4 regions of the Pseudoalteromonas sp. SCSIO 43095 genome follow, and region 2 is predicted to be linked to each of the others. Evidence: predicted binding sites of a transcription regulator. Region 2 holds the regulator's gene; each other region holds the start of a gene.
What was found. The regulator LexA, encoded in region 2, represses DNA repair genes until DNA is damaged. The targets are predictions, from matches to a motif close to TACTGTATNNNNATACAGTA.
Positions count from the first base shown of each region.

Region 1: the regulator LexA is predicted to act here: its motif matches at 5,583-5,602, upstream of dinB (DNA polymerase IV).
Region 3: the regulator LexA is predicted to act here: its motif matches at 3,738-3,757, upstream of LOC50_RS03325 (YebG family protein).
Region 4: the regulator LexA is predicted to act here: its motif matches at 4,148-4,167, upstream of LOC50_RS05075 (SulA-like leucine-rich domain-containing protein).

Region 1 is NZ_CP087995.1:2,194,145-2,201,987, forward strand. Features, by position in the region: gene LOC50_RS10345 (S9 family peptidase) at 1-878, shown strand, start outside; gene LOC50_RS10350 (methyl-accepting chemotaxis protein) at 1,152-2,789, shown strand; gene LOC50_RS10355 (M17 family metallopeptidase) at 2,870-4,405, opposite strand; gene dinB (DNA polymerase IV) at 4,516-5,571, opposite strand; gene LOC50_RS10365 (acyl-CoA thioesterase) at 6,137-6,568, shown strand; gene LOC50_RS10370 (aldo/keto reductase) at 6,581-7,633, shown strand; gene LOC50_RS10375 (ABC transporter substrate-binding protein) at 7,757-7,843, shown strand, end outside.
Region 2 is NZ_CP087995.1:2,733,547-2,741,389, reverse strand. Features, by position in the region: gene norR (nitric oxide reductase transcriptional regulator NorR) at 1-1,353, opposite strand, end outside; gene hmpA (NO-inducible flavohemoprotein) at 1,519-2,700, shown strand; gene LOC50_RS12940 (endonuclease) at 2,740-3,393, opposite strand; gene LOC50_RS12935 (hypothetical protein) at 3,646-4,026, shown strand; gene LOC50_RS12930 (PaaI family thioesterase) at 4,056-4,499, opposite strand; gene lexA (transcriptional repressor LexA) at 4,698-5,315, shown strand; gene coxB (cytochrome c oxidase subunit II) at 5,809-6,951, shown strand; gene ctaD (cytochrome c oxidase subunit I) at 6,951-7,843, shown strand, end outside.
Region 3 is NZ_CP087995.1:706,176-714,018, reverse strand. Features, by position in the region: gene fadR (fatty acid metabolism transcriptional regulator FadR) at 1-399, opposite strand, end outside; gene nhaB (sodium/proton antiporter NhaB) at 701-2,272, shown strand; gene dsbB (disulfide bond formation protein DsbB) at 2,383-2,901, shown strand; gene LOC50_RS03335 (DUF6170 family protein) at 2,903-3,205, shown strand; gene LOC50_RS03330 (ComEA family DNA-binding protein) at 3,218-3,511, opposite strand; gene LOC50_RS03325 (YebG family protein) at 3,809-4,108, shown strand; gene putP (sodium/proline symporter PutP) at 4,325-5,836, opposite strand; gene LOC50_RS03315 (EAL and HDOD domain-containing protein) at 6,182-7,405, shown strand; gene LOC50_RS03310 (MlaA family lipoprotein) at 7,462-7,843, opposite strand, start outside.
Region 4 is NZ_CP087995.1:1,043,400-1,051,242, forward strand. Features, by position in the region: gene LOC50_RS05040 (PAS domain S-box protein) at 1-714, opposite strand, end outside; gene LOC50_RS05045 (M48 family metallopeptidase) at 960-1,652, shown strand; tRNA gene LOC50_RS05050 (tRNA-Tyr) at 1,673-1,757, opposite strand; tRNA gene LOC50_RS05055 (tRNA-Tyr) at 1,807-1,891, opposite strand; gene LOC50_RS05060 (VC2046/SO_2500 family protein) at 2,004-2,531, shown strand; gene LOC50_RS05065 (DUF6172 family protein) at 2,802-3,104, shown strand; gene LOC50_RS05070 (YchJ family protein) at 3,172-3,648, opposite strand; gene LOC50_RS05075 (SulA-like leucine-rich domain-containing protein) at 3,688-4,122, opposite strand; gene LOC50_RS05080 (SEL1-like repeat protein) at 4,445-4,906, opposite strand; gene LOC50_RS05085 (NCS2 family permease) at 5,025-6,317, shown strand; gene LOC50_RS05090 (IS4 family transposase) at 6,490-7,821, shown strand.

The DNA of each region.
Region 1 (7,843 bases), 540 kb from region 2:
AGCCAAATTCAGCTGCACTGCGCAAAATTAATGGTGAGTTTATTACGTGGCTTGAAGAGAATAAGCTTGATGACTCTCACCCACTTACCCCGTATCTAACTGATTTAGCCCAGCCCGAATACGGAACAATTACCGCTGAAGACGGCCAAATTATGCATTACCGTTTATTTAAACCAGCAAATATGGCAAAAGGTAAAAAGCATCCGGTTATTGTCAACGTTTACGGTGGTCCTCATGCTCAGCGAGTAACCAATAGCTGGCGCAGTAAAAATTTATATTTTCAATACATGGCGCAACAAGGTTATGTAATTTTTCAACTTGATAACCGAGGCTCTTACAATCGCGGTAAGAAGTTTGAAGATGCAATTTATAAGCACTTAGGCGTTGTAGAGGTGGCGGATCAAATCAAAGGCGTTGAGTTTTTACGTACTCTTGATTACGTAGACCCTGCTCGCATAGGCATATACGGCCACAGCTACGGTGGTTATATGGCGCTAATGACCATGTTTAAAGCAGGCGATTACTTCAGCGCGGGTGTATCTGGTGCTCCGGTTACCGACTGGGCTCTATACGACACCCATTATACCGAGCGCTATTTGGGTCACCCTGATACTAATGCCCAAGGCTATATCGACAGTGCGGTGTTCCCATACGCTGAAGGCTTAAAAGGCCCATTAATGATTTACCATGGTATGGCCGATGACAACGTATTATTTACCCATGCCACTAAATTGTTTAAACAGCTGCAAGATAACAATCAACAGTTTGAAATGATGACTTACCCGGGCTCAAAACATAGCCTTCGCGGTAAACAAGTTCAAACTCATTTACATCAAACTATAACAAACTTCTTTAACCGTAATTTTAATACAAAGTAACTAAAATTGGGTTAATTATTCGACTAAAGGCTGATACAAGTATCAGCCTTTTTTTATGCAGATAAGCTATATTGAAACGTCAACAAACAATAATTAAATTCATTATAAGCACCCGTTAAATAAAAGTTCGGCCTATCCTTTTTATTGTATTTACGCAAACTAGTTAACAAAGAGAGTATTAAAAATACAATATAAGGAAAATAAAACCGTATTAGCCTATATTTTAACTATGCTTATTTAAGAGAAATAATGCTCTAATACGGGAACATGCATATGCCAAACCTCCGTCGTTTTACTATATTTCAACGTTTAGCCATTTTAGTAGGGATTGTAATTTTTGGTTTAATTGTATTGAGTATTTCGAGTTTAAGTAATCAATATAAATCGCTTAAAAATGAGCAATATCTAAAAACAAAAAATGTGGTGGAAACTGCTTATAGCATCATTACACACTACGCAGCGCTTGAACAAAGTCAAACACTCACTCGTGCACAAGCACAATCTCAAGCGATGGCCTCAATACGCTCATTGCGTTACGATGATACTAACTATTTTTGGATCAACAATTATCAGCCAACCATGGTAATGCATCCAATTAAACCAGCCCTTGAAGGGAAAGATTTAACGAATAATAAAGACCCTGATGGCACCCCTTTATTTGTTGAAATGGTTGATGTTGTTAAAAAATCAGGCGAAGGCTATGTGCCTTACAAGTGGCCAAAACCCGGCAGCGACAAACCCGTAGATAAAATTGCGTATGTAAAAGGCTTTAATCAGTGGCAATGGATCATCGGCTCGGGCGTTTACCTCGATACTATAGACAGTGCCTTTTCGCAGCAACGTACTATTATCGTTATCAATGTAATGATTATGCTCGTCGTTGTCGTACTTTTTAGCTACTTTATTGGTCACAGTATTTTAACGCCGACCCGTTTAGCAGCAGAAATGATGAAAGATATCTCTCAAGGTGAGGGGGATTTAACTCGTACTCTTAACGAAAATGGCAATGATGAAATATCTCAACTGTCGAGATCATTTAATTTATTTGTCTCTAAAATTAGGGAGTCTTTGGTGTTGGTTGCCAAAAGCGCAAACGATGTAAACGAGCATGCCCATGCAGTCGATGATTCTAGCAAAACCAGCCAGTCGTTTATTGAGCTTCAAAACGACAGTAGCAGCCAAGTAGCCGCGGCAATGGAGCAAATGACTCATCAAATTCATGATGTTAGCCGTAATGCCGAAGCTGCTGAGCAAGCCGCAAATGATGCTGCTAGTAATGCATCAACGGGTAAAAATGTAGTGTCGAAAACCATTACCGCCATTGAAACCCTCTCTAGTAATATAGAAACTGTCAGCAAAGTGACCGCCGAACTTGCTCAAGAGAGTAATAATATTGGCTCGGTACTTGATGTTATTAGAAGCATTGCTGAACAAACCAATCTGTTAGCGCTAAACGCAGCTATTGAAGCTGCAAGAGCAGGTGAACATGGAAGAGGCTTTGCAGTTGTAGCCGACGAAGTAAGAACACTTGCCAGCCGGACAGGTAAAAGCACGGATGAAATTCAAGCTATGATAGCTAAGCTGCAAGAAGGGGCTAAAGCTGCAGTTGAAGCGGTAAAATCTAGCCAAGAGATTTCTATTTCTACGGTTGAACAAGCCTCTTCTGCTAATGCATCACTTGATGAAATAGACAGGCTGGTATCGGTGATCACCGATATGAACGGCCAAATTGCTCGCGCCACAGAGCAGCAAACATCAGCCGCAGACGAGGTGAATTTAAGAATTAATGATTTATCACAATCTACAAAGCAATCATTGGGTAACACTAAAGATTTAACTCGCGCTAGCGACAAACTCAAACAAAGCAGTGTTGAGTTATCAAGCGTGGTATCGCGCTTTAAGCTTAGTTAACCTTAACTCCGGATAATAAATATCTTTGACCAATTAAAAAGCCCTGATTTTCAGGGCTTTTTAAGATTATTTATAGAAAATTATAAACAATAGCGGGCAAATAAACTGCTAACTGACGCTGCAGTTGGTTTACCATGTTGCCAGTCGCCGCCTTCAACGCCACTACCAGCAATATCCATATGTACATAAGGAAGTGGTAAAGTAGATTCATTACCATGCTTATCTAATCCACCTACCACAGCTAAAAATGCCATAGGGAATTGATGGCCGCGCGCTGTGACAGCAGAAGCCGCATTATTACTAGAAAGCACATCGTCAGCTAAAGTGCGTGGTTTTATAAAATCATAATCTTCACGGCGTGAACGCGACACTTCAGCACCGTCAGCCCATAAATCACCACAATCGGCCAATTGGCGTGAAATATTAGCACTACGCGCTGGTCCATTCTCAACATATGCGCCATATGGTCCCATCGCGCGCGCAGCATGCCCTGTTAAAGTAGCCACTGTAAACAACGTTGGATTTATTTCGTTTTTAGCTAAATCTTTCATTTCGCTAAGTAAATCACCCATAGCTAAACGCCCTTCGGCATCGGTATTACCAATACGTACTCGCACACCTTCACGGCTAGTAATTATTTCATCAGGGACAAAACAATCTGAACCAATGGAGTTGCGTACAACCGCTAAAAAGGCAATCACTTTAACGCCTTTAGGCTGATAATCTGCTACAGCTTTCATAAATCCAGCAACCGAGGCCGCACCGCCTTTATCGCGGCTCATGCCCGCCATAAAACCACCGACTTTTAAATCTGCACCGCCCGTGTCATAGACTAAACCTTTACCAACAAACATCAGTGTTCGGGTTACTTCACCCTCAGGCACGTATTCAAGTTTAACAACGCGTGGATGATGGCGCTCTACCGCATACGACGCACGAGCAACGGTACTTAGCATGGGGTAATGCTTATCAATGGCAGCTAAATCATCAATCACATCAACGCTCACCGCACTATTTTCAAATAACTCACTACAGTAATCGGCAAAACGTGGGGGGGCCATGCGCTCAGGCTCGGTGCCACATAAATCACGTGCGGCATATTGCCCGGCAGCTAACGCATTGACTGCTTTAATTGTTTGCTCATTGGCATCAATTAAGCCTATTTGAGTAATAGGCTCAATACCTTGACCATGAAATTCACGCGCTTCTAGGGGTTGCCATAATGCTTGGCATGCGCCTAAGTAAGCCACTTCAAGAGCGTGTTGATAACGGCCATTTGTATTTAAAGCGGGTAAATAAATAGCAGGGTTAACACTACCTGATGCTTTTGCCTCATTAATGGCTAATTTGGCTGCATCAAAATAACGACGAACGTCATCATAATCTCTATTTAAAGGGCCTGTTGGCGCTAACACGACACGTTTACCGGCAATCACTAACAAGGTGACTTGGTTGCCGATGCGAGAGTCTACTTGGGCTTGGTCTAAAATTGCATCACGCAGTGGCGTATTTGGTAAATGAAAAAAGTCGTTGCTGATAATAATAAGTGCATCATGCGATGTACAATCTAGGCTTGCACTTACCGGCTTTGCCAGTACTGCTTTTGGATATGCCATAAAAAAGGATCCTGTTAGAAAACGTAGTCCCTATTATTATTTATTTAGCAATTTATAACCAGTGTACTGCGATAACCTGCTTACTTACTGGCAACTTGGAGTTACGCGTTTTACACATCTAAAATACTAAGCTGTAAATTATGCTCTGGTTGGTTTTTAATACCCACGCCAATTCCTAATAAGCGCACCGGTTGTTGTAATCCACGTTGATAGGCTTTGGCGAGTAACTCTTTAAAAATAGCCGTGTTTAATTGATGCGCAGCTTGATCTGCTGAGGTCACTACAAAATTAGCAAATTTAACTTTAACACTTAATTTATTAATTTTATGTTGTAGTTGCTGTTTATTTAATCGAACCACGAGTTCATCTAACAGTTGCGGTAATTGTTCAAGGCATTCATCTAGGCTGTTTTTGTTGTATTCATAAGTATGTTCCACACTCAATGACTTACGTACCCGCTCAGTTGAAACTCGCCCTATATGTTCACCCATGCACTTTTGATATAACGACACACCAAAATTACCCACATGCTGTTGCATCCAATTAGCCCCTTTTTCGCGCACATCTTGCCCCGTGTATAACCCTTTTAAATTAAGCTTTTCTAGAGTTACTTTACCCACTCCTGGAATTTTACCTAATGGCAATTGGGCTAAAAACGAGTCAACCTGCTCAGGCAATACCACAAATTGCCCATTAGGCTTATTTTCATCACTGGCTATTTTGGCAATAAACTTTATTGGGGCAATACCTGCAGATGCAGTCAGTCCTGTGGTATTAAAAATATCGGTACGAATTTGCTCTGCAATTAACGTTGCACTGCCCTTAAAAGCAGTACTGTGGCTCACATCTAAATATGCTTCATCAAGCGAAAGAGGTTCTACTAGGTCAGTATAGCGGTTAAAAATGGCGCGGATCTGTGTTGATACTTGTTTATAAACAGCCATTCTGCCAGGCACAATAACTAAGTCAGGGCAAAGCTGTTTGGCATGATAGTTAGACATAGCAGAGCGCACCCCATACTCTCTGGCAATATAGTTAGCGGTAGAGAGCACTCCACGGCGACTATTTCCGCCAATTGCCAGTGGTACGCTGGCAAGCTTAGGATTGTCGCGCATTTCTACGGCCGCATAAAAGCAGTCCATATCTATATGAATAAACTTTTTCATCACACAATAATAACTGTTTATTTATACAGCCATTATTGTGGAATCACTTTTAATTAGCAAGCATGTTATTGCTTAAAAAGAGCGTTTACTTTTCTTTGGCTTATTAAAACAATACATCCAAAATAAAATTTCTAAAGAAAAGCCTAATAAAATCAAAACAATTGCCCCAGCCTCATTACCCATAGCGTAACAAGTAAACGACGCTATAAAAACGGTGCATGCCAATAACCAATTAATTATATCCTGCATAGTTATCTCCTTGTGTGTTAATAGTTACTATAGCCATGAATTTAAAGAGGTACAATTTTTACTCAAGGGTTTTTATTTAGCACTGTTGTTCTTTTAAGGTTAAGGTTTGTTCAATCTGAGGCAGTTTACCCGCGGCGCAAGGTTTATAGCCTAATGGTTTAAATAAAAAAGGCGCAAAGCTTCCATGTTCTGCTTACGTCCCTTATTTACATCCATGAGGGCAATACAGAGTAGCTCCCCCCCTAGTTATAATTCCCTTGAGCTCATCCGACCATATTGCTAATCTAAATGCTTTAAAACTAAGAGCAATAAATACATGGAAACGTTTAAACAACAACACCCTATTCATACCGACATTACTGTAGCATGGGGCGATATGGATGCCCTACAGCATGTTAATAACTGTGTTTATCTTCGTTATTTTGAAATAGCCAGAATCGACTTTTTAAATAAATTAAATTTATTTGATACTATCAATGCTAAAACCACAGGCCCTGTGATCAGTGAAAATAATATTCGTTATAAGCGTCCCGTTACCTTTCCCGACACATTAAGCGTAGGTATTACCATTAGTGATATTAAATCTGACCGCTTTGTAATGAACTACAGTGTGTTTAGTCATGCGCAAAACGCGATAACAACCACCGGCATGTCAAAAGTGGTGATGTTTGACTTTAAAACAGGCCAAAAAGCCACGATCACTGAGCCATTGTTATCGGCTTTAAAAGCAAACTCTCAAACCGAATAATTAGGATTAGCAATGCAATATAGTCAATTAGGCAGTAGTGGGGTTAGCGTTTCAAGAGTGTGTTTAGGTAGCATGACCTGGGGAGTACAAAACACCCAACATGATGCTGACCAACAGATAGCCTATGCGCTTGAGCAGGGTGTGAACTTTATTGACACAGCAGAAATGTATGCTGTTCCTCCCTCTCCCGATACTTACGGTAAAACAGAAGGAATTATAGGCAATTGGATAGCACGTAATTCACAAAAACGAAAAGACATTGTTATTGCAACTAAAATTGCCGGTAATGGGCTTTCATGGATCCGTGATGGCGGCAATATTACCCGCCAAGCTGTTATTGATGCGGTTGATCATTCTCTAAAACGCCTACAAACCGACTATATTGATTTATACCAGCTACACTGGCCAAATCGCCGTACCCCTCACTTTGCTAGGCAATGGCCTGGTATGCTTAAATTTACCGAGGTAGATGCAAAACAACACACCGCTGATATGCTTGATATTTTAGAGGGGTTAGATGCGTGTGTTAAAGCAGGAAAAATTAAACATTGTGGGCTTTCTGATGATACGCCTTGGGGAATTAGCCAATTTTTAAATTTATCAAAAGAGCATAACTTGCCAAAAATGGTGTCTATCCAAAACGAGTTTAGCCTAGTACATGCCAAAGATTGGCCTTATTTAATAGAACAATGTGTACATGAAGATATTGCTTATTTACCTTGGTCACCATTGGCCGCAGGGCTATTAACCGGTAAATACCTAAATGGATCGCGCCCTGAAGGCTCTCGCTGGACATTTATGCAGCGTAACGGTATTTTTCGTGATACGCCACAATCACAAAAGGCGACCAAAGAGTATGTTGAACTTGCCCATGCACACGCTATCACCCCAGCTCAATTAGCGCTGGCTTGGTGTAATCAAGTTGATGGAGTGACATCATCTATTATTGGTGCCACTACTATGGCGCAATTAAAGGAAGACATTGATGCGTTTGACCTAACACTGAGCGATGACGTGTTATCAGCGATTGATATCATATTTAGAAATAATCCAATGCCTTACTAATGAAATCAAGCAAAGGGTAAATGTTATTCAATAATGTTGATTCTTTGCTATTCTTTATGTTTATTTTTTAAGCGCCAAGGTATAATTAAATACAGTCATTTAATAAAGAATTATCAGCTTTTTATGGATACAGCTCGTTATTTCTGCCTGCTATTTTTAATATTCTCGAGTAACAGTATTAGCCAATCTAAAAATCAGCTCACTGAAATT
Region 2 (7,843 bases):
AGCTAAGGTGTTAACAGCGCTTAAATTTAGCTCACAATGCGCAGGTTCAATAGTAATAACTGGTTGCTGCCACTGATGTTGTTTAGCCTTTAATGCAGCCCGATTAATCACATGCTCAAGCTCCCTCACATTGCCTGGCCAGTCATATTTTTTAAGCAGCAGTTGCGTTTCAATACTGAGTTTTAGCTGTTTAATAGCGAGCTTGCGGGCTGTTTTTTCTGCAAAATAACCGGCTAATAAAATAACATCTTCATCACGGGCTTTTAAAGGCGCTACGCTTAACGGGTACACACTTAGGCGATGATATAAGTCGGCGCGAAATCGCCCCTGTTCTACTTCGTGTTTTAGGTCGCGATTAGTTGCTGCAATCACTCTAACATCAACATATTTAAGTTCATCTTCGCCAACGGTTTGTACTTCACCACTTTGCAGTACCCGTAATAATTTACTTTGCATTGCCAGTGGTAGCTCGCCTATTTCATCCAAAAATAAGGTACCGCCATCGGCTAACTGAAATTTACCTTGGCGGGCATTTTGGGCGCCGGTAAAAGCGCCTTTTGCATGGCCAAAAAATTCACTTTCTGCGAGGTTTTCAGGCAGTGATGCACAATTTAAATGGATCAATGGCTGATCTTTGCGTGCTGAATGCAAGTGAATATTACGCGCCACCAACTCTTTGCCGACCCCAGTATCACCTAAAATTAATACACTAAAATTAGAGGCTGCAACCAGCTTTATTTCGTTTTTAAGGGTTTGTATTACTGGGCTTTGGCCAATAATTTCACCACCATCGCGTTTGAGTGCCTCACGGTTTAACGCTTGTACTAATTCATTTGAATGCTGAGCATGCTGTTTATAATGGGCAAGCTCTAGAGCTGTTTTAAAGTGTGCGCTACACAAGGTTTGTAAGGTGTTGAGTGTATCAGCCGTAATGCCGTCAAACGCATCAGCGTTTAGGCTATCAAAGGTCAGAATGCCAAGTAGTGCGTTTTTATCATAAAGGGGTAACCCTAAGCAGGCATGCACTGGAATATCACCGGTTTTAGCCAGTAGTAGCCCGTCGTATGGATCAGGTAGTGGACAGTCATGTGCAAATTGCAGAGCCAAACGACTACTGCAGATGGCTTTAAGGCGAGGGTGCTCCGCAATATCAAAACGTCGTCCTAGGCTATCGGGCATAAGCCCTTTAATGGCTAAGGGCTTTAATTGCTCGCCTTGGCGAATTAACAAGGCGCTAGCATCACTTGGAATAACACGTTCAACCGTGGCTAAGAGCTGCTCAAAACTGTGGGCATGTAAGGTGCTTTGTGCAAGCTCCAAGGCAACTTGAGTCAGGTTGAGTTGTTGGTTCATGTCAAAATGACCTGTTAGTGTATTTTTACATGTTTTATAGTAGGTCATAAAGACTCATCTTGTAAAGTGAGTTAATTTAACTTGTTGAATATTATGGGTTTAATTAGTTGGCACGCTCTGTGTAATGCTAAGTGCAAGCAGTTAGTTATTACATAGGAAATAAACATGTTATCCGATAAAACCATACAAATAGTTAAAAGCACGGTGCCATTGCTTGCAGAGGCAGGTACGGTCGTAACCGATCATTTTTACAAGCGCATGTTTAGTCATAACCCCGAACTTAAACATATTTTTAATATGACTAATCAAGAAACGGGTCGTCAGCAATTTGCATTATTTAATGCGTTGGCTGCGTACGCGCAAAATATTGATAATTTAGCCGTGTTAAAAGAGGCGCTAGCGCGAATTAATCATAAGCATACCAGCTTAAATATTTTACCTGAGCATTATCCTATTGTGGGCGCACATTTAATCGGTACGTTAAAAGAGCTTATTCCTGAGCAGTTTACTGCCGATGTTGAATATGCGTGGCGCGAGGCCTACGGTGTACTTGCTGATATTTGTATTACCGAAGAGGCGGCATTGTATGCGCACAGTAAAAACAACCATGGTGGCTGGGCAGGCACGCGCCAGTTTGAAATTACTGATAAACATGTTGAATCTGAATTCGTAACTAGTTTTACGCTGACACCTGTGGATGGTAAAGCAGTTATTACCTACAAGCCAGGACAGTACATTGGCATTAAAGTTAAGCCTGAGGGCGCAGAATATGAAGAGATCCGCCAGTATTCTATTTCGCAAAAGAGCAATGCTAAAAACTATCGTATTAGCGTTAAAAAAGAGTGCCAACCAAAGCCTGGCGTGGTGTCTAATTATTTACACTCACTAGAGCAAGGCGCACGAGTACAGTTATACCCGCCAGCGGGAGATTTTATTTTAAAAAATGAGGCAACTCCAGTTGTACTTATTTCAGCAGGTGTTGGCCAAACCCCGATGATGGCAATGCTGCAAACGCTACTTAGTGGTGATAAAAATCAAGCGATTAGTTATTTGCACGCGTGTGAAAATAGCCGCGAATTTTCATTTAAAGGGTATTTAGCGCAGCAAACGGCAATGCATCCACAGCTAAAAACATTTACTTGGTTTAATCAAGGTGGCGAGGAGTGTGATTTCACTGGGCTAATGGATTTAACAGTGCTTGAGGCATCATTACCTATTAGCGAAGGGGCATTTTATTTGTGTGGACCAGCATCATTTATGGCTTACGTAAAAGGCCAGTTACTTGATTTAGGTGTGCAAAGCTCAAATATTCACTACGAAATATTTGGACCACACCAAGCGTTTTAGATTAATTAAAAGCGTGTGTTACACACTTTTAATTTAAACTTACAGCTTTTTACTATTTGTGTTGGCAGCATAAGCTTGTTGTTGCCAAGCATTAAATAGCTTTTGTTGTTTAGCTGAAATTTTTAAACCATACGTTTTTTGCATGTAAGCGTACGCATCGGCAATGCGTTTACGTGCATGAACAGGCGGTTCAACAACACGTTGTTTAAAATTAACTTTAACCTCACAACGACCATATTGCGTCGCGTTTTGGGCTAACATGCCAAAGCGGTAGTTTGAGCGATCGGCGTTAATTTCACCAATTGCAGGGGCTAAATTGTTTATATCGGCTTCCATCATGCGAAACTTAGCGCTAACTTTGCGGCAGTTTTTACGCCCACCATCTTGCCAGCATTGTAACTGGTGACCAAATTCCCATGCAGGGACAATATGTTCCCATTCAATTCGCAATGCACGTTGATTTACTTTGCCTGAGCGGGTTAGTGTGTTGCGAGGCACGTAGCCACAATGGGTAGGGTCGGGTACTAACTTTTTGCCTTGTTTTTTTATATCGCAACCACAATAAATACTTTTAGCGTTTTCGGGAAGGGTATTAATTAAGTGCTTTTTGGCACTCGAAAACCGCGTAAATTGTTCGCCCATTGCTGAAAAACAAGCACAGCAAGCCAACAAAGCTAAAATAAACCGAATCATATCCATCACATACGTGAACTACAGGAGCGGCTAGTTTAAGGCCTAGAATAAAAAAGTAAACCGCCGCCGGCATGCTTTAATTTTAATTTGCGTATTTTGTAGAGGGCGTTTTTTAGGAGTAAATAGTGGGTAATATTCAGAGGCTAACGCTAAAAACGCGTTAATGCAGTGATTCCTGCGTTGTTGATTTGGTATAACGGTAAAACTGCGTTAAAGTTTGCAATGAAATTAATAGAGGGTAAAAACGAGATAATGTCGGAAATTCAATTTTTAAATGTAGATCTAGAGCTTGAGTCAAAGCAAGATATTAGCGTATTAGTTGCTGATTTAAAAAAGGTCGCAACTATTTTACATTATGATAAAGACGAATACCGTCAACTTGCTCGCATTGAGGTTGCAGGTGAAATAACCACGCCAGATAAAGCGATTAATCACTTGTGCGAGTTAATCGAGTCGTGTTCACGCAATGCATTAAAGCAATGGTTGAGTTGTTCACGCAGAACATTCGATATGGGTTTTGAGTCTGGCACTTCGCCAAAATGCTTTAACCAAGCTTTACATGCAGATACCTTGTTACGTATATCTGCAATTGGTGCAGGCGTGGAAATTACTATTTACCCTCTCGAAAAGTAATTTAACCTCAACCTTGGTTAACAGATTTACTAGCCTTTTCGCTCTACTACGGCTGCGGTCATACGTGATACGCAGCAAAGCTCATTGCGGCTATTGGTTATTTTAATATCCCAAACCGAGCTGCGTTTGCCGATATGATAAGCTCTCGCTGTGGCCGTTAATGTGCCATTGCGTGATGCCTTTAAATGACTTGCACTGATCTCTTGGCCAACACAATAAAACCGATTGAAATCAACCACAAAATTAGCGGCATAACTTGCTACTGTTTCAGCAAGTACCACATTTGCACCACCATGAACGATACCCATAGGGTTATGATGCTCTGGAATTGCCGGCATAGTTGCCACTAAGTAGTCATCACCAATTTCACTGATCTCTATTCCCATGGTTTTCATGAGTGTCCCTTGGCCTGTAATACCTTGATCTAATTGCTTACAAAACTCTAATGTAATCGGTTGATGCCAAATACTCATGCTAGCTCCTTGGATAAGTAATCGAGAATTAAAATTTATTAATATGATAATGCGTTGCTAATAATTACATTTATTACCCTGCTTTTAAAGTAGGTTATTGTTTGATGATAACGGCATATAAGGCATTAATTTATATTTGCGATTTTTAAATAACTGTATATACTCACAGTTAATTGTACTGTATGGAAAACCAGTTGTATGCGACCATTAACGAAACGCCAAGCGCAAATACTCGAACTCATTAAAGTGTTTATTAAAGACACTGGTATGCCTCCTACACGTGCCGAAATTGCACAAACACTGGGTTTTAAAAGTGCAAATGCTGCAGAAGAACACTTAAAAGCATTGGCCAAAAAAGGTGTTATTAAAATGAAGCCAGGCGCGAGTCGCGGAATTCAGCTTGTTGAAGAAGAGGAGCCAGAGCAGTTAGGCTTACCTTTAATTGGCAGGGTGGCTGCCGGTGAGCCAATATTGGCGCAACAGCATGTAGAAAGCCACTGTAAAATTGACCCTTTAATGTTTAAACCTGCGGCCGATTTTTTATTGCGTGTTAACGGTATGAGTATGAAAGACATTGGTATTATGGATGGTGATTTACTTGCTGTGCATAAAACCCAAGTTGCCGAAAATGGACAAGTTATTGTTGCCCGTGTTGACGACGATGTAACCGTGAAGCGTTTAGAAAAAGCGGGCAGAAAAGTACTCTTACATGCTGAAAATGATGAGTTTTCAGCTATTGAGGTCGATTTAGAAAATGAGTCGTTCAATATTGAAGGCTTAGCGGTAGGTGTTATTCGTAACGCTGACTGGATGTAGTATTAAAGCATAATTTAGCGCTTAATGGTGATTAGGCGCTGGGTTTGTTAGTAGCACAATGTCTAACTTATCAAATGTATGACTATATGATGTTAAGTGCTCCCCCTATCATAAATAAAATCACTAAATACTTTATAAATAAACAAATTTACTCTGCTTTTTTAAGTTAACAATTTTTTTATATTTCTATCCTGTAATTTCAATACACCCCCTACTAAACCTGACTCTTAGATTAATTGCCTGACTGGTTGCTATTTTTTAACTGCGCATTTTAAAAAATTCACCTTGTCTATTTTTCATACTTACCTTGCTTATTGTTTATTTTTTAACTAGTTATTAAAGAGCTGGAATAAAAATAACTCACAGCTTAGTCGTTTTGAGAACACACATTTACTAAATCCAGCACCCTTATAAAAAATAAAAATAACGAATAGGCGTTTAAGCCGTATGCCTCTTCGCTTTGCGTCAGCAATAGCATCAAAGGAGCCGTCACATGGGTAAGCTGAGTTCTTCCTTGTGGCTTATATTGTTTGTTTTTTCGCAGAATGTGCTTGCTAATAGCCAATATAATATGCGTAAAGGCGTAACCGATATAAGTAATAATGTATACCAACTGCACATGACTATTTTTTTAATATGTTGTGTGATTGGGGTGATCGTGTTTGCCATTATGTTTTGGGCACTCATTCATCATCGCAAATCTAAAGGGGCTGTCCCTGCCCAATTCCATGAAAGCACCAAAGTAGAAATACTGTGGACTGCGATCCCTTTTGTCATATTAATTGTTATGGCCATTCCTGCGACTAAAACCTTAATTGCCATGGAGGATGCCAGCAAAGCTGATCTCACCATTAAAATTACAGGCTCACAGTGGAAGTGGCATTACGAGTATATGGGGGAGGACGTTGAGTTTTATTCCATGCTAGCTACCCCTCAAAATGAAATAACCAACCTTGCTGATAAAAACCCGAATTATTTACTCGAGGTCGATAAACCGCTGGTACTACCAATTAATCAAAAAGTACGCTTTTTAATGACTTCAGATGATGTTATTCACTCATGGTGGGTGCCTGACTTTGCCGTTAAAAAAGATGCAAACCCTGGGTTTATTAACGAAACATGGACCAATATTAATGAGGTCGGTACTTACCGTGGGCAGTGTGCAGAGCTTTGCGGTAAAGATCATGGTTTTATGCCTGTTGTAGTAGAAGCTATAACAGAAGAAGATTTCAAAACGTGGTTAGCAGAGGCTAAACAAGCCAAACAAAAAGCAGCTGAGGCAGACGCTGCGTTATTAGACCAAGTTGTACCAAAAGAGGAGCTGATGGTGCTTGGTGAGCAGGTTTACATGGCGAGCTGCGCGGCGTGCCATCAACCAACTGGCTTAGGCTTACCAGGTGTTTTTCCGGCTCTTAAAGGCAGCCCAATAGTCATAGGTGATATCAAAGGGCATATAGATATTTTGCTCCATGGTAAACCAGGTACGGCTATGCAGTCTTTCGCAAAGCAATTATCAATCAAGCAAATAGCAGCTGTTATTACCTATAAACGCAACGCGTGGGGTAATGACACTGGTGATGTAATTCAACCGAGCGAGATACAAGCGGCACTGGATGCTGATGGGGAGGCTAAATAATGAGTAGCATTGCAGAACAACCTAATACCAATGAGGCTCATCATGCCCATCAACCTGCCACAGGCTTTAAGCGCTGGTTATTTACAACCAACCATAAAGATATAGGTAGCTTATATTTAATTTTTTCACTCACCATGTTTTTAATTGGTGGGGCAATGGCGATGGTTATTCGAGCTGAGTTATTTCAGCCGGGCCTACAACTGGTTGATCCTCACTTTTTTAATCAAATGACCACAGTGCATGGTTTAATAATGGTGTTTGGTGCGGTTATGCCAGCCTTTACCGGCTTGGCAAACTGGATGATCCCGCTAATGATTGGTGCGCCAGATATGGCCTTACCGAGAATGAATAACTGGAGCTTTTGGATTTTACCGTTTGCGTTTTTAATCCTATTAGCTTCATTATTTATGCCTGGTGGTGGCCCTGCATTTGGTTGGACCTTTTACGCGCCGCTTTCCACCACTTATAGTAACGACAACACAGCAATGTTTGTATTTGCTGTGCATATTATGGGTATTAGTTCGATTATGGGGGCCATTAATGTGGTGGTCACCATAGTAAATATGCGTGCTCCGGGTATGACGTGGATGAAGCTGCCGTTATTTGTGTGGACATGGTTGATCACGGCGTTTTTACTTATTGCAGTTATGCCGGTACTTGCTGGTGCAGTTACTATGGTGCTCACCGATAAATACTTCGCGACCAGTTTCTTTGATGCCGCTGGTGGTGGCGATCCGGTGATGTTCCAACATATTTTTTGGTTTTTTGGTCACCCTGAAGTTTATATTATGATTTTGCCTGCCTTTGGCATTATTTCTACGATTGTTCCCACCTTTTCACGTAAAAAACTATTTGGTTATGCCTCTATGGTGTATGCCACCTCCTCCATTGC
Region 3 (7,843 bases), 1.0 Mb from region 2:
ATCGCTTTGTGATAAAATTTCGATAACACGCTCTGGTGCAAGTTTTATAGCTGCACGGGTATAAATTGCGCTGATATTAGTACGTGCTGAAAGTAACTGATCGGTTAGCTCTGGCATTTTATCTTCATCTAAACGTGCCAGTGTTTCAAGGATATTTAATCCTGAGGTTTCCCAAAAATTATTAACGCGAGTAGGTTTACCATGTTGTATTGTTAACCAACCGTCTCTGGCTAATCGTTGTAATACTTCACGTAATGTGGTTCTAGTAACACCAATTAACTCTGAGAGTTCACGCTCAGCAGGCAGAATTGAACCTGGAGGGAAATCACCATTCCAGATTGACTCTACTATATATTCTTCAGCAAATCCTGCTGGGCTTTTCGCTTTAAAAATTCTCATTCAATTCCTACTCGAATTAATTCACATCACATCGCTACATACGATTAACTGACTGATTGTACCAGACAAGCCACAACTAACAAGTAAAGTAAGTTAAATTACCTAGGTATGTTATTAAAAAGGCAACTTTACTTGTATGATTCGCTAGTTTTACCGATAGGTTTTAAACACAATATGAATGCCAACCTATTATTCATACCAGACACTTTGACTATTATTATTTAGTTGTTTACACCCTCTATAAGCTGGACTAAGTTAATGACATTAACCAGACTATTAAACGCCTTCCTAGGGAAAAATCATGCAACAGAGTGTCCCATCTGCAATATTTATAAATTTTTTAGGTAAAGCACCTCAATGGTATAAATACACCATTATTACATTTTTAATAATTAACCCGCTGCTGTTTCAATTAAACCCTTATTTGTCTGGCTGGGTACTGGTTATTGAGTTTATTTTTACACTGGCCATGGCGCTCAAGTGTTACCCACTGCAACCTGGTGGTCTACTTGCCATTGAGGCACTATTAATTGGTATGACATCAACCATGCAAGTTGAACATGAAATAGCACAAAACCTAGATGTGCTTTTATTACTTATTTTTATGGTTGCCGGTATTTATTTCATGAAAGATCTGCTGCTGTATATTTTTACCAAGTTAGTGGTTTCAGTAAGAAGTAAGACCGTTTTATCGCTTGCCTTTGCAATAGCTGCTGCGTTTTTATCAGCTTTTTTGGATGCCCTGACTGTAATGGCGGTTGTTATTGCGGTGGCCATGGGCTTTTATAGTATTTATCACAAGGTGGCTTCAGGAAAAGATTTTATCAGTGAGCACGATATTAACGATGATAACCAAGTAAAAGAGGTAAACCGTCAAGAGCTTGAAGAGTTTCGTGCTTTTTTACGTAATTTACTCATGCATGCCTCGATTGGGACCGCACTTGGCGGCGTGTGTACTATGGTTGGTGAACCACAAAACTTAATTATTGCAGAGCGAGCAAGTTGGCTATTTGGTGAGTTCTTTTTAAGAATGCTGCCCGTTTCTTTACCCGTGCTTTTTGCGGGCTTATTAACGACCTTTTTATTAGAAAAAACAAAAACCTTTGGCTATGGGGCAAAACTGCCAGAAACAATCCATGCTATTTTAAAAAACCATGCACAAACACTTGATAAAAAACGCACCAAACGCGATAGAGTTAACCTCACAATTCAAGCACTTATCGCTATCTGGTTAATTACTGGCTTAGCGTTACATTTAGCAACCGTGGGCTTAATTGGTTTATCGGTCATTATTTTAGCCACGTCGTCGGCCGGCATAATAGAAGAGCACCAACTCGGTAAAGCCTTTGAAGAAGCCCTCCCCTTCACGGCACTGCTTTGTGTATTTTTTAGTGTGGTTGCAGTAATCATCGATCAACAACTCTTTACTCCTGTGATTACTTGGGTACTAACATTTGAAGGGCACTTACAATTGGTGATGTTTTTTATCGCTAACGGATTGCTTTCAATGGTCAGTGATAATGTATTTGTCGGCACTGTATATATAAATGAAGTTGCTGCAGCTCTAAAAGCAGGTCAAATAACTCGAGACCAATTTGATTTACTTGCAGTGGCGATAAACACCGGCACAAACTTACCCAGCGTGGCCACCCCTAATGGTCAAGCTGCTTTCTTATTCTTACTGACATCAACACTAGCTCCCGTGTTACGCCTATCTTACGGTCGAATGGTGTATATGGCTTTACCTTACACTTTTGTGCTTACCTTTGTTGGGTTAAGCGCGACTTATTTTGGCTTGAGTGAAATAACCAGTTTGTTTTATGACTGGGGGATAATACAACACCACATCCCTGTAGCGAATTCTGGGCATTAAGAGCTTCCCCGACTTTGAGGAGCTAGGAAATTTCATAGCTCCTCCCTTTTACTTGCTCCGCTGTTTATCCTACGTCATAATCTAAGCCCTTATTTAAATGCGGATTTGTTATGAACTGGCTTGCTAATCTAAGTACTCAACGTACACCTTGGTTATTATTCAGTGGGATTGTTTTTCTGCTTGAAGTCATCGCGCTCTTTTTTCAATACAATATGGGGTTAGCGCCATGTATTATGTGTATTTACCAACGCACCGCGGTATTAGGTTTACTTTTTGCAGGTATTATTGGCGCCAGTAAACCAAACAACCTCGTAGTCCGTATTGTTGCCTATACAACATGGGGGATTTCAAGTGTATGGGGGTTACTAATAGCTCGTGAACACATTGAAATGCAAACAACCACTGACCCCTTTGCATTTAGCTGTGAGTTTGAGCCGAATTTTCCAGAGTTTATGCCATTACATCATTGGATACCGCAATTTTTTGAGGCAACCGGTGATTGCGGAAACATAGATTGGCAATTTGCTAGCTTAAGTATGCCAGCATGGATGGAAATTATTTTTGTACTCTTTACCGCCACACTGTTTATATTAGTGGCCAGTCGATTAATTACTAAAAAGTCACTTTAATATGTTTACTTTTTTTTCAAGCCAAGTTGATGAGCTTAAACACTTAAAAGTTCGTCAACGACAAACTGTTATAGCGATCTCGTTAAGTATGCTCTCTCCTAGTGACAGAGTGTTAATGCGTATTGTGAAGCTTATGCTACTAAGCCCATTTTTTTTAATATTTACCCTTTTTGAAGGATGGCTACTAGTGCCCTTTTTAATTGTGGCTGGTTTAAGCTACCCGCTACTAACCGCCCCCGTAGATGTTAATTTTGCTAAAAAGCACCTTGGTGCTGCCTTAAAACAGTTTGATCAGGGCGCATAGCGCCCTTTTAAGTTAAAACGCCACCTTTCCATTAAGTTTGGCTAGCATTTTTTTACCCACCCCTTTTACTTTAGCTAGATCTTCAAGTGATGCGAAATCACCATTAGCTTCTCTATAATCGATAATTGCCTGTGCCTTTTTCTTACCGACACCTGGTAACTTGATTAACTGTTTTAAATCAGCAGTATTAATATTAACCATGGCTGATTGCATCTGCTCTGATAGCATATCGCTTTGCGCAAAGGTGGTACCCATAGGTAATAAACATAAAGCAGCTGCTAACGAGATTATTTTAATTAATTTCATACTATTTCCTTTTGCGTTCCTACATGAACATTCATTGATTACTTACACCCAGCACTTTTAGATAACGTTGTGGTTACTAAGTACTAACGGTAACAATCACTCCTTGCGACTCCTTTACTGCAACGCGTTATAAAGTGACTTAATAAATAAAGTAGAGTTACTCTTTATTGTCAACCAAGCTGCAGATAAACTAAGGCTAAAGCTTGCAAAACCACGCGCAAGCTTGTACTGTATATAAAAACAGTAATCTAATGATTTAAAATAATCATATTGCCACGTAAGTAAGCAGGAGAAATCATGGCTGTTGTTGTTAAATATGTTGTAGAACGAAACGGAGTCGAGCGCATGACGTTTACTACTAAAAAAGAAGCTGATGCCTATGACAAAATGCTCGATATTGCCGAGTCACTAGAACTCATGCTTGAAAAAGTAGATGTGCCACTAAGTGAACAACAAGTTGAGTCGCTTGCACTTGAGATTGCGAAAAGTAAAGACGACTTTATGGCGGTACTTAAGGGGGCTAAAGAAGTACCTGCAAAAGCTAAAAAAGCAAAGTCAGATAACGTTGCTGATATAAAAGATAAAGCAGCGAGCTAATCTAAAAAATAGTATGCAGCTTATAAGCCGCACTACTAATTTATGAAACTGAATTCGTGATTCGTATTCAGTTTTTTTATGTCTTTAAGTAATAATAACGAGAAGCGAGTAAGACATCACAATTTGCTATTGTTACAAGTCAGTCAATAAAAAAATGCCAACCAGTTAAACTGGTTGGCATTTTTTTTAAACCAAAACTTTACGTTAGCTAATCACTTACAATGACGATTCAACTTCATCAAACAGATCAGTAATTTCTTTTTTCGGTTCAGCTGTTACGAGGCTTCCTACCACAATAGCAATACTCGCTAAAATGAAGCCTGGGACGATTTCATAAATTACACTGCTTAAGCTCTCACCATTAATGGTAATAGGCGCATAAATCCATACAAGCACTGTTAAAGCACCAATAACCATACCGCTAATAGCCCCTTTTAAGTTCATACGTTTCCAGTAAAGACTAAATAAGACAAGAGGACCAAATGCAGCACCAAAACCAGCCCACGCGTTGCTAACTAGATCAAGTATTGAACTATTACGGTCATACGCTAGGTAAATAGCAAATAACGCAACCAGTATTACGCTAATACGCCCTACTAATACCAGCTCAGTTTGAGAGGCATCACGGTTTAAGTAAATCTTGTAGAAGTCTTCAGTTAACGAACTTGAACACACCAATAATTGCGATGAAATCGTACTCATAATCGCAGCTAAAATAGCAGCCAGTAGGAAACCTGCAATTAACGGGTGGAAAATTAATTCAGCCAATACTAAGAAAATTGTTTCTTTATCGGCAATTGGCATTTGATTTTCAATCATGTATGCAGCACCGAATAAACCGGTAAATACTGCACCAATGGCAGATAAGGTCATCCAAGACATACCAATACGACGCATGGTTGGCATTTCTTTTACTGAACGAACAGACATGAAACGAACAATAATATGAGGCTGACCAAAGTAACCTAAACCCCATGCCATTGCAGAAATAATAGCAATGGTAGAACCACCTGCAAACCAGTCAAGCATACTTAAAGAATGAATTTCGCTTGCTTTAGGCGAGCTTAGTAACTGCTGATAATTTGCATTTGCTAAGGTATCCATAAATGGTTGGTCAAGCATCATATAAGTGGCAATTGGCACTGCTAACAACGAAATAAACATGATACAGCCTTGCACAAAGTCTGTAAGGCTAACCGCTAAAAAACCACCAAATAAGGTATAAACCACTACCACACCTGTGGTGATGTATAAGCCCATTTCGTAGCTCATTTGAAATGAGTTTTCAAATAACTTACCACCGGCAACAACACCCGATGAAGTGTATAAGGTAAAGAAAACAATAATTACTATTGCAGAGATAACACGTAGTATATTTTTGTTGTCATCAAAACGGTTTGCAAAGTAATCAGGAATAGTAATGGAGTCATTGGCTTTTTCAGTATAAACACGCAGCCTTGGGGCGACCAGAAAATAGTTTGCCCATGCACCTAATACTAAACCAATTGCAATCCAAACTTTACTCAACCCAAATAAATACATTGCACCAGGTAGGCCCATTAATAACCAACCACTCATGTCTGATGCACCCGCTGATAAGGCCGCAACACTGGGGGCTAAATTACGACCACCAAGCATATACCCTGAAATATCACTGGTAGATTGCTTATATGCGTATAGCCCTATTCCTAGCATTACAATAAAGTACAATGCCAGTGAAATAATCATTCCTGTTTCCAAATTCGCCTCCACTTAAAAAAGTAATAACAGGCTTGTAATCCAAATAATGACTCTTGAGATTTTATAATTAAGACAGTATTGGAATAAAAGCTTTCTAGCCAACTATAACACGGTAATTGCTAATAACTCCAACCCGCTAATTTAAGTAGATAAAAAACCATCTATTCGCTCGCTTTTAAAACAAATAGAATTAAAAACAATGAGTTTAGATTAATAAAAATCACCTAAGCCATGATATTTTATTAATAATAATTCATTTTACCGATGCTATTTTGAATGTTTTCCAATATATTATTACAATGTTAATCAATTTCTACTGTTTCGGAATCTTGTATGTATTTTTACGCTGCTCGCCAACCTATTTTAGATCGCAATAAGGAACTAATTGGCTACGAGCTTTTATTTCGTGATGGAGTAGATAACGTATTTCCGAACATTGACGGCGACGAAGCAACGTCTCGACTGATTGAGGGCAGCCAGTTTAATTTTGGTCTTGAAGATTTCACCGATAATAAACCCGCTTATATTAACTTTACTTTAGACACCTTATTAAAAGGCTACCCCACGCTGTTAGACAAAAACGGAGTTGTGATTGAAATACTAGAGACCGTTCAGCCAGGAAAACGTCTGCTAGCAATAGTTAAAGACCTAAAAGAGAAAGGGTACACACTCGCCCTAGATGACTATGCCCATCAACCGGTATGGCGTCACTTTTATCCGTTTATTGATATCATTAAAGTTGACTTTTTAACGTGCGATATGGAAACCGTTAAAACGATCATTAAGGACTTAAAACCTTACCCACATATCAAATTACTTGCAGAAAAAGTTGAAACTTACGAGCTTTACAACCAAGCTTTTGAGCTCGGCTTTGAGTACTTTCAAGGCTTTTTCTTTTCAAAACCCGAGATGGTGCAAAGTAAAACCTTACCGCCATCTGGCATGGCACTGGCTGAACTACTCTATGAAACATCCAGTGTAGAAATGGATCTTAAGAAGATCACCGATGTATTTGAGCGTGATGTTAACTTATCTTACAAGCTCTTGCGCTATTCAAACTCAGCAGCATTTACCCGCCGCTTTGAAATAGATACTATTAAACAAGCACTGATTGTCTTAGGTGCCAATGAAATCAAAAAACTACTATCTTTGCTATTTGCAGCACAAGTATCTGCAGATAAGCCATTAGAGCTTATTAGACTGTCGCTAACACGGGCACGTTTTTGTGAGTTGTTAGCTATTTCACATAACAAACTTAAAGATACAGGTATGGCGTTCTTAACCGGCATGATGTCGCTTATGGATGCGATATTAGATGAAGAAATGGACAGCATAATGCTTAAATTGCCTCTGTCTAATGAGATAAAAACAGCGCTGTTAAAAAATGAAGGACTACTTGCTGAATACTTAAACTTGGTCACTCTGTATGAGCATGGTGATTGGCAAGCTGCAAACGACAAAGCTCAGCAACTAAACTTAGGTGATGAAGTGCCTGATGCATATCACGAAGCTCTCAGCTGGGTTAGTGAGCAAATGCAGGTGATGATTGATAGCTAAATAAATTATTACTAATTAAGAAAAAACGCCAGCATTTGCTGGCGTTTTTGTTTTAATTAAAGGCTTTCTAAGAAATCTTCATCAAAATCTTCAGGCTCTTCTTTTATTGGCGGATTACCATCAAATAGCTCGTATAATTGACGCTGAAAGTAAATGTCTTTAATAAACAAGTAGGGGTCTAACGAATCATTCAATAAACCTTCCTGAGCCATTAATGACGCACGTGCTTCAACTGCTTTTAGTGCAAACACTAAAATAGTTTGTGGTGTAGTCAGTGCTATTTCAGGCAGTACAAGGTTATCAACAACATCACCGGTTAGGTTACGTGCGGTAGATGGCCCCATTGCTGGGATCATTAAATAGGCACCATCACCTACCCCCCAAACACCTAATGTTTGACCAAAGTCTTCATCGTTTACCTCAAGCCCAAGTGAGCTG
Region 4 (7,843 bases), 1.4 Mb from region 2:
AATAGCAATAAAGGTTAGATGTGATTGGTTTGTTTGCTCGTTAATTATCGGGCTTGTTGCAATAAATCGCGTAGCGGCCATGCCCATAAAATGCATACCAGCCACGGCAAGGCCAAGAATAAGGGCACAAATAATACGATTATGCATAGGCGTTAATTTTTTAAAGTGTGCTGGTAAATGAAAACGTGCATAAAGACTTATAAAAGACAGCAGCACTGCAACAACAATTGAAGCGCCAAACCATATTAGATCATAACGAAGTAAAGGACTTAATTGCATCGCGGCCATACCGCTATAATGCATGGTGCCAACACCCGCGCCAAATAAAAGAGAGCTTAGAATTAAATTGATAATACGAGGGCGAGAGCTATATGTTTTCAAACAAGAAAAAGCAATGGTACATGCCAGTAAAGCCGGTATAAACGATACAAAAGTGAGTGTGGGGTCGTATTCAATTGTAGTGCACAAAGAAAATGCGAGCATTGCAATAAAGTGCATGCTCCAGATCCCGCCGGCAAGGACTAAGGCTGCGGTTATATTGGCTAACTTTCGATAAGATTTAAAATGTGTATTATTTGCTAAATCGAGAACGTGCAAAGAAAAATAAGCTGCAAAAATTGCGGTGAGTATAGATAGTGTCACTAAACTTGGGTCGTATACACCATTAATAATTAGGCTTGGATCTGGTTCGTTTATAAAAAAATTAGCTAACATCAATCATTCACATAATAACTCTTAAATTCAGTCTAATATAAAATACAATAATAATCACAAGGTATTGAGTTATAAATAACAAAAGTAACGTAAGTGTTTTAAGCTCTAAACCATACTATTTATTGAGTAGCACTAAATGCATTGTTATTAAAATGGCATTTAGTGGGGATTATTTATAGATTAGCCGTTATGGTACAAGGTAAAATAAAACCCAGTGGTTAATTATAAATAGGCAGCATTCATTGTTGGATTACACTTTAAAGCGTAGTAAGCGAAGAAAAACAGTGGCTATCAAAGTTGCACAACGTGAGCTTACGGTATATGCGCCCCATTTTGTAACGAAAACACAAATTAATGAATGGCTGTTAAGTAAACAGGACTGGATTGATGCTCAGTTACATAAGCAACAAATTCAAGCCGATACACGACAGTTTCCACTCAAAACCCAGAGTATTAAATTATTTAATGAAGCTGTTAATGTGCAATTTGAAAACGCAGCACGCACTCAATGGCAGCAGCACAATGAAAGCCAAACGCTGTTACTGAGTATTTCTTCACGTGTAAAGCATCAAACGCAAATGTATCAAAGTTTGCTAGAACAGTTTTTGCATGAGAAATTAGAAAGTTATATTGAAATGCGAGTTAACGATTATTGTCAGCTGATGGGTGAAAAGCTACCGAGTAATATTCGTATTCAATTGTATAAACGTCGCTGGGGTAGTTGTAATCGCAGGCGTGAACTAACCTTCAACTTACACTTGGCAAGTGCACCGACATGGGTCATTGACTATGTGATTGTTCATGAATTAGCACATTTAAAATATTTAAATCACAGCGCTCAATTTTGGCAACTTGTGGGATTATTTTATTCAGATTATAAACAAGCAAGTAACTGGTTAAACAATCATGGTATGAGTTTACAGTGGGTATTTGAATAAAAAGAAATAAGGTAGAGAAGTGGTGGAGGGAGCTGGATTCGAACCAGCGAAGGCTGAGCCGTCAGATTTACAGTCTGATCCCTTTGGCCGCTCGGGAACCCCTCCACACTAACTGTTATTGCATTTGGCCCCACTTAACTTAGCCTAAGAAAAGTGGTGGAGGGAGCTGGATTCGAACCAGCGAAGGCTGAGCCGTCAGATTTACAGTCTGATCCCTTTGGCCGCTCGGGAACCCCTCCAATGCAACGCGGCAGATAATAGCAAACTTCTTATTTAAGTAAAGAAAAAAGCTAAAGAAAATTCAAATTTAGCCGATAAATACTTATTAATTAGTTAAATAGGCTAAAGTCTATGCAGATTGGTGATTTGTTAATCACGGAGAGCCAGTTAAAAACGAGGCTTAACGAAAGTGTGCACGAAAACCGCCGAGGCGAGTTTGCACTTTTATTAGCAATGCTCTCTCACGATGCACTCGATTTTAGTGAATTCCACCTACCCAAAAGTGACACTAAGCATTATCAAGCTGATGAAGATGCTTTGCGTAAACAATTTGGCGCAGGTCCAAAGCAGCCATTAGCGCCAGATACCTTTAATATGTTAATTGGTAAAAATAACACAGAGCTTTTAGCAAAAATGGGAAGCGCTGTAGGGATGAGTGATATAAAGTTAACTCAGTGCTTAAAGCCTGAGCCATTTAATATTCGTGATGATAAAAACCACATTCCACTGACTGTCATTGATAACTGTGAACTAGCAGTCCGTCGACGAATTCAAAATACCAACACCGAGCTATCAAACCCTCAAATGGATGCGGTGGCATTTTATGATGATTTACAAAATGAAGCTATCCACCAGCCATTACATTTGTTTAGTGCCTAACTATATGTGTTCAATTGCTGCTTTATACATGCCATTTGATTGTAATAAACTGAGTTTATAGTAGAAAGTAACTATTGATTTTATAGATGCCATTTGATTGTAATAAACTGAGTTTATAGTAGAAAGTAACTATTGATTTTATAGATGCTTTATTTTAATAACTGATTTAATATAAAAAAAGCATCCAAAATTTAAATGCAATTGCTATAATGGCGCAAATGGTATGACATTAAATGCCATTATCATTAAACCAAGGTAATTAGGAACGTAATGAAGAAAACATTCACGCTGAATCATGAGAAAATCAAATACCCTCGTATGGTTGATGCTGCAAAGCATGAAGTGAAAAAATATTTGAAAAGAGAACGTAATAAAACTTTACCTGTTGATGCCGACTACTGGGCATTTGATTGTAAGTTTGGTAACACGGTTGAAGAAGCCCAAGTGGTTCACGTTGCTGAAATTAACAATCACATCAGTGAAATTGAAAAGCAAGGTTTAACTTCTTTTTACTTAGAGATTTTAGCAAGACCTGCACAGCGTCAAGATTTCGATGAAGATGATGGCGAGTAAAACGCTAATTTGCGTTTAGTGTAGTTTTTGAAAATGGGCCTTGTGGCCCATTTTTTGTAGCTGTTATTTATACACTATGACACTTTTTATACTTTTTATTACTGCCGCAAGGGCACGTATCATTGCGTTTTACTTTAATATCGGCAACCGGTGTAATCTCACCATCAAGGTATCGCCATTGTCCATCTTCTTTAATAAACCTTGAATTTTCTGCCAACTCGCAATATAAATTTTGATAAAAGTAGTGAGCTTTAAATGTAACAAACCCTGTTTCATCATTATAACCAGAGTCTAATATGGTTAAGTTTATAAAACGGCAACTATTTGCAAAATCTTTAATTTCTGAAATTGAGTTTTCAGCTTGTTTTTCTTTTGCATAACTTTCACGAACAAAAACCGCGTTTTTAACAGCATAAGCACTGTAGCGTGCACGCATAAGTTGCTCTGGTGTGTGTGGCTGTTTGGTTTTTAAATGAAAAGGCTCGCAGCAATCAGCATAAGGTTGCTGACTGCCACAAAAACATAATAGGGCGTTAGAAGTCATGATAAATGTACTGTGTATTAAAACGCTAGTTTATCAAGCTTATTGCGTAAGTGAAATCTCAGAATGAGCGCTTTTTTTGCTAAAGCAATACAACTTAGTGCGCGTATGGCTCAAGTTTAATGATAACTGCGACAGTTGTTGGTTATTTATTATGTCAGTCCAGGTGATCACCGCAGCAAAATTTCCATTGTGAAGTGCAGAATTTAAAACATACTCTAAATTAACTAAATGTTTTTGACGAATAACCAGTAATTTACTGGTATCAATTGAGCATGAATCAAGTAGCGCTTTGCTCGGTACGTTATCTGGTGCTATTAACAGTGTCCATGCGTTTAGGCTGTTGTATTGGTGTAATACTTTTAATAACTCAAACGTTGCTGAAATTTCATCTTCAATTTGTATAACGTTAACACAATCTGATTGGTCATCTTGTTGATAGCTTTTAACTGTTCTTACGGTAATTGGCTGTAACATAATCTTCTCACTCACTGGGTTTTTATACAGTACATTCATACAGTAGTTTATACAGTTGTTTGGTGCAAGTGTTTTTTTGCTATTTTTTGTACAGTTATTCATCTTAAAACGCGACAGTTACTATAAATATATAAATAATCTATATATAACAATGGTTTAATTTTTATTGAAAGTTAATGCCCACAGAATTAATTTTAAGGCTGGGAACAAATAAATACAGATGAACAGGGGGTATACAGTAGTTTAAATTAATTAAGCGTGCTTGTTTTGGCTATAAACGCTTAATTAATTTACAGATGAAATGAGTTGCTGGGCAGTGAAATTATTTTTCGCTACTAGGAGGGATCAAATGTGAGAATTGTAACTGGTGAATTTGTTCATACAGGCTGGCTGCGTAGCATTGAGCATCTTTAAGTCGTTTGGTATTAATATGTTTTCGTATATCGCTCATTGCTTCTATGGCAGGTTCATAGCCTTGACTACCGGCTAAGCTAAGCCACGCAGCACCATGAAATACACTTTGCGGCACACCTTGTCCTTTTATAAAAAACAGCCCTAAATAAAACTGCGCGCGATAATTTCCTGCCATTGCTGCCAAACGCATCCATTTTGCGGCTAAGGCGCCTTGTTCATTTTTAAGGTAATAAAGGGCTTTATTTAATGTGTCTTGATCGGTGTTTTTAGAGCTCGCAGGGAGATTTGCATCGCTTGGTTGCGTTACAAAAGAAAGAATGTTGTCTAATTGTTGCTCTAAGTCTTGGCCACTTGGTGTCGTTTTGATCATGCTACTTCGTTTGTTATTTTAATCACTTAGCTAGTTTAGTATATAGCAAGGTAAAATGTCCTCTAAAAAGTTATTTTTATGCTAAAATCTCGCCACTTTTTACAACCACAAGTTTATTATGCTCGAAGCCTTATTCAAAATCCGTGCAAATGATTCTTCGGTTCGCCGTGAATGTATTGCCGGTATGACTACATTTATTACGATGGTTTATATCGTATTCGTTAACCCAGCTATGCTTGCTGAAGCGGGTATGGATCAAGGTGCTGCCTTTGTTGCCACCTGTATTGCAGCTGCAATAGGGTGTTTTATTATGGGTTTGTGGGCCAATTACCCACTGGCATTGGCACCGGGTATGGGATTAAATGCATTTTTTACCTATGGTGTTGTATTAGGTATGGGTTATAGCTGGCAAGCTGCGTTGGGTGCGGTATTTATGTCAGGGTGTATATTTTTAATTCTAAGCTTATTTAAGGTGCGAGAGTGGATTATTAATGCAATCCCTCTGGTGCTCAAGCAAGCAATAGCAACGGGTATTGGCGCATTTTTAGCTCTCATCGCACTTAAAAGTGCCGGTATTATTGTATCAAGTCCTGCAACACTGGTGCAGTTGGGTGATATTACCTCGCCGGGTCCTTTATTGGCTATTTTCAGCTTTTTTGTTATTGCTGCACTGCTTTATCGCGATTTTAAAAGTGGCGTACTGATCAGTATTTTACTAGTCACCGCGATTGCTGTGTCTATGGGGTTAGTGGAGTATCATGGTGTTATTGCAATGCCACCTTCTATCATGCCGACCTTTATGCAACTGGACTTTAGTGCCGCGTTTGAACTGTCGATGTTGAGTGTTATTTTTGCGTTTTTATTCGTTGATTTGTTTGATACCTCAGGCACGTTAGTTGCGGTAACTCAGAAAGCTGGTTTAGCAGATAAAAACGGTAATATGCCGCGTTTAGGTCGTGCATTAAGCGCCGACAGCACAGCTACCATTGCAGGTGCAATGCTCGGTACTTCAACAACCACGTCATACATTGAGTCTGTTGCAGGTGTATCTGTTGGTGGTCGAACTGGTTTGACCGCTGTGGTTGTGGGTTGCTGCTTTTTACTGATGATGTTTTTTGCGCCTTTAGCTCAAATGGTGCCTGCATACGCAACCGCGGGAGCTATTTTATATGTATCTGTATTGATGCTACAAAACTTAAAGTTTGTAAATTGGGACGACATGACTGATGCAATTCCGGTGAGTGTTGTATTATTAATGACACCGCTGACTTTCTCAATTGCACACGGTATTGCACTTGGTTTTATTTCTTATACGGCGGTAAAAGTGCTGTGTGGCAAAAAAGATCAGGTAAGCATTAGTGTCTGGATTTTAACGGCCTTGTTTATTGTTAAGTTCGCATTTTTATCTTAATGCAGGCAGCTTGTTAGAATATGTATATGTTCTAGTATGTAAACACAAAGTGAGGCAAAATCCTATTCAAAAAAAAGCCCATGCAACTGCATTAATGCGGATCGTTTAAGTTAATTGAACGATCTTTCAGAGGCTTCATAATAGGCTACAACAAAAGTTGTGGCCTATTTTTATGTCTGAATTTATTAAAGAATTACACCTTACTACTGAGTTTAGCCAAGATCGTGATATTGATTCGTTTACTAAGCATATTCCCCTTGAGTGGATTGAAGCAGCCGTTACTCAAACAGGGAGAGCCTCTGTGCGTAAACGACGTTTCCCCGCCGAGCAAGCTGCTTGGCTTGTATTAGGGATTGGTTTATTAAGAAACCGCTCAATATCTGAAGTCTGTGACAAACTAGAGCTCGCTTTTCCTGACGCTAAAGGAGAGCTTCCACCATTGGCGACGAGCAGTATTATAAAAGGGAAAGAAAAGCTAGGCGCAGCACCTATGAAACACCTTTTTAAACATACAGCAACGCAGTGGGAGCAGTCGCAAACTTTTGATGACGTGTGTGGTTTAAAGCTGCTCAGCATTGACGGTACACAATTTAAAACTCAAGATACACCGAGTAACCGTCACTTTGGCTATGCTAAATCGACAACAAACTTCCCCTCAGTACTTGCTGTGACCTTGATGTCGACAAGAACGCATTTAATATCCGATGCAGCGTTTGGCCCCATTACTCAAAGTGAAATTCATTATGCTCAACAGCTTGTTGGCTCAGCACCTGACTATTCATTGACGCTATTTGATAGAGGTTTCTTTTCGGCTGAACTATTTACGAGCTGGCAAGGCGTTAGCGAAAACCATCATTGGCTTACACCCATCAAAAGCAAAATGCGCTATGAAATAACGGAGTCATTTAGCGATTACGACCACTTAATAACAATGCCTATTTCACCACAAGCTAAGAAATCAGCCCCTTACCTAGGTGATACATGGCAAGCAAGGCTTATTCAAATTCCGACACCTAAAGGGGAAATAAAAGGGTTCATCACCTCATGCGCCTGTCCAGAAAAGTACCCGCTGAAAGCGCTACTCGATGTGTATTGGCAACGATGGGAAATAGAGCGAGGCTATGGTGAGCTCAAGCAATATCAACTATCAAATAAACCAGCATTACGGAGCTTGAAACAGGAAGGTATTTATCAAGAGCTCTGGGGTATTCTGACATCATATAATATCGTGAGACTAGAAATGGCAGAGATGGCTAAAGCCCATAAAGTTGAGCCATTACGCATCAGTTTTATTAACGCATTATACCTCATACAAGACGAGTTTTTATGGTGTTCAGGTCGAAGCCCAGGGACAATCCCTAAAAAGCTAAAAGAACTACGTGAAAACGGTAAACGGCTAATATTACCGGAGAAAAGAAAGCGAAAAGCTTATCCGCGAGCGGTGCTGGCAAAGACACAAAAATATCCGGTTAGATATAAACGAAAAAACACCACTCGTTCTTAAACGAGTGGTGTTAATGCAACTG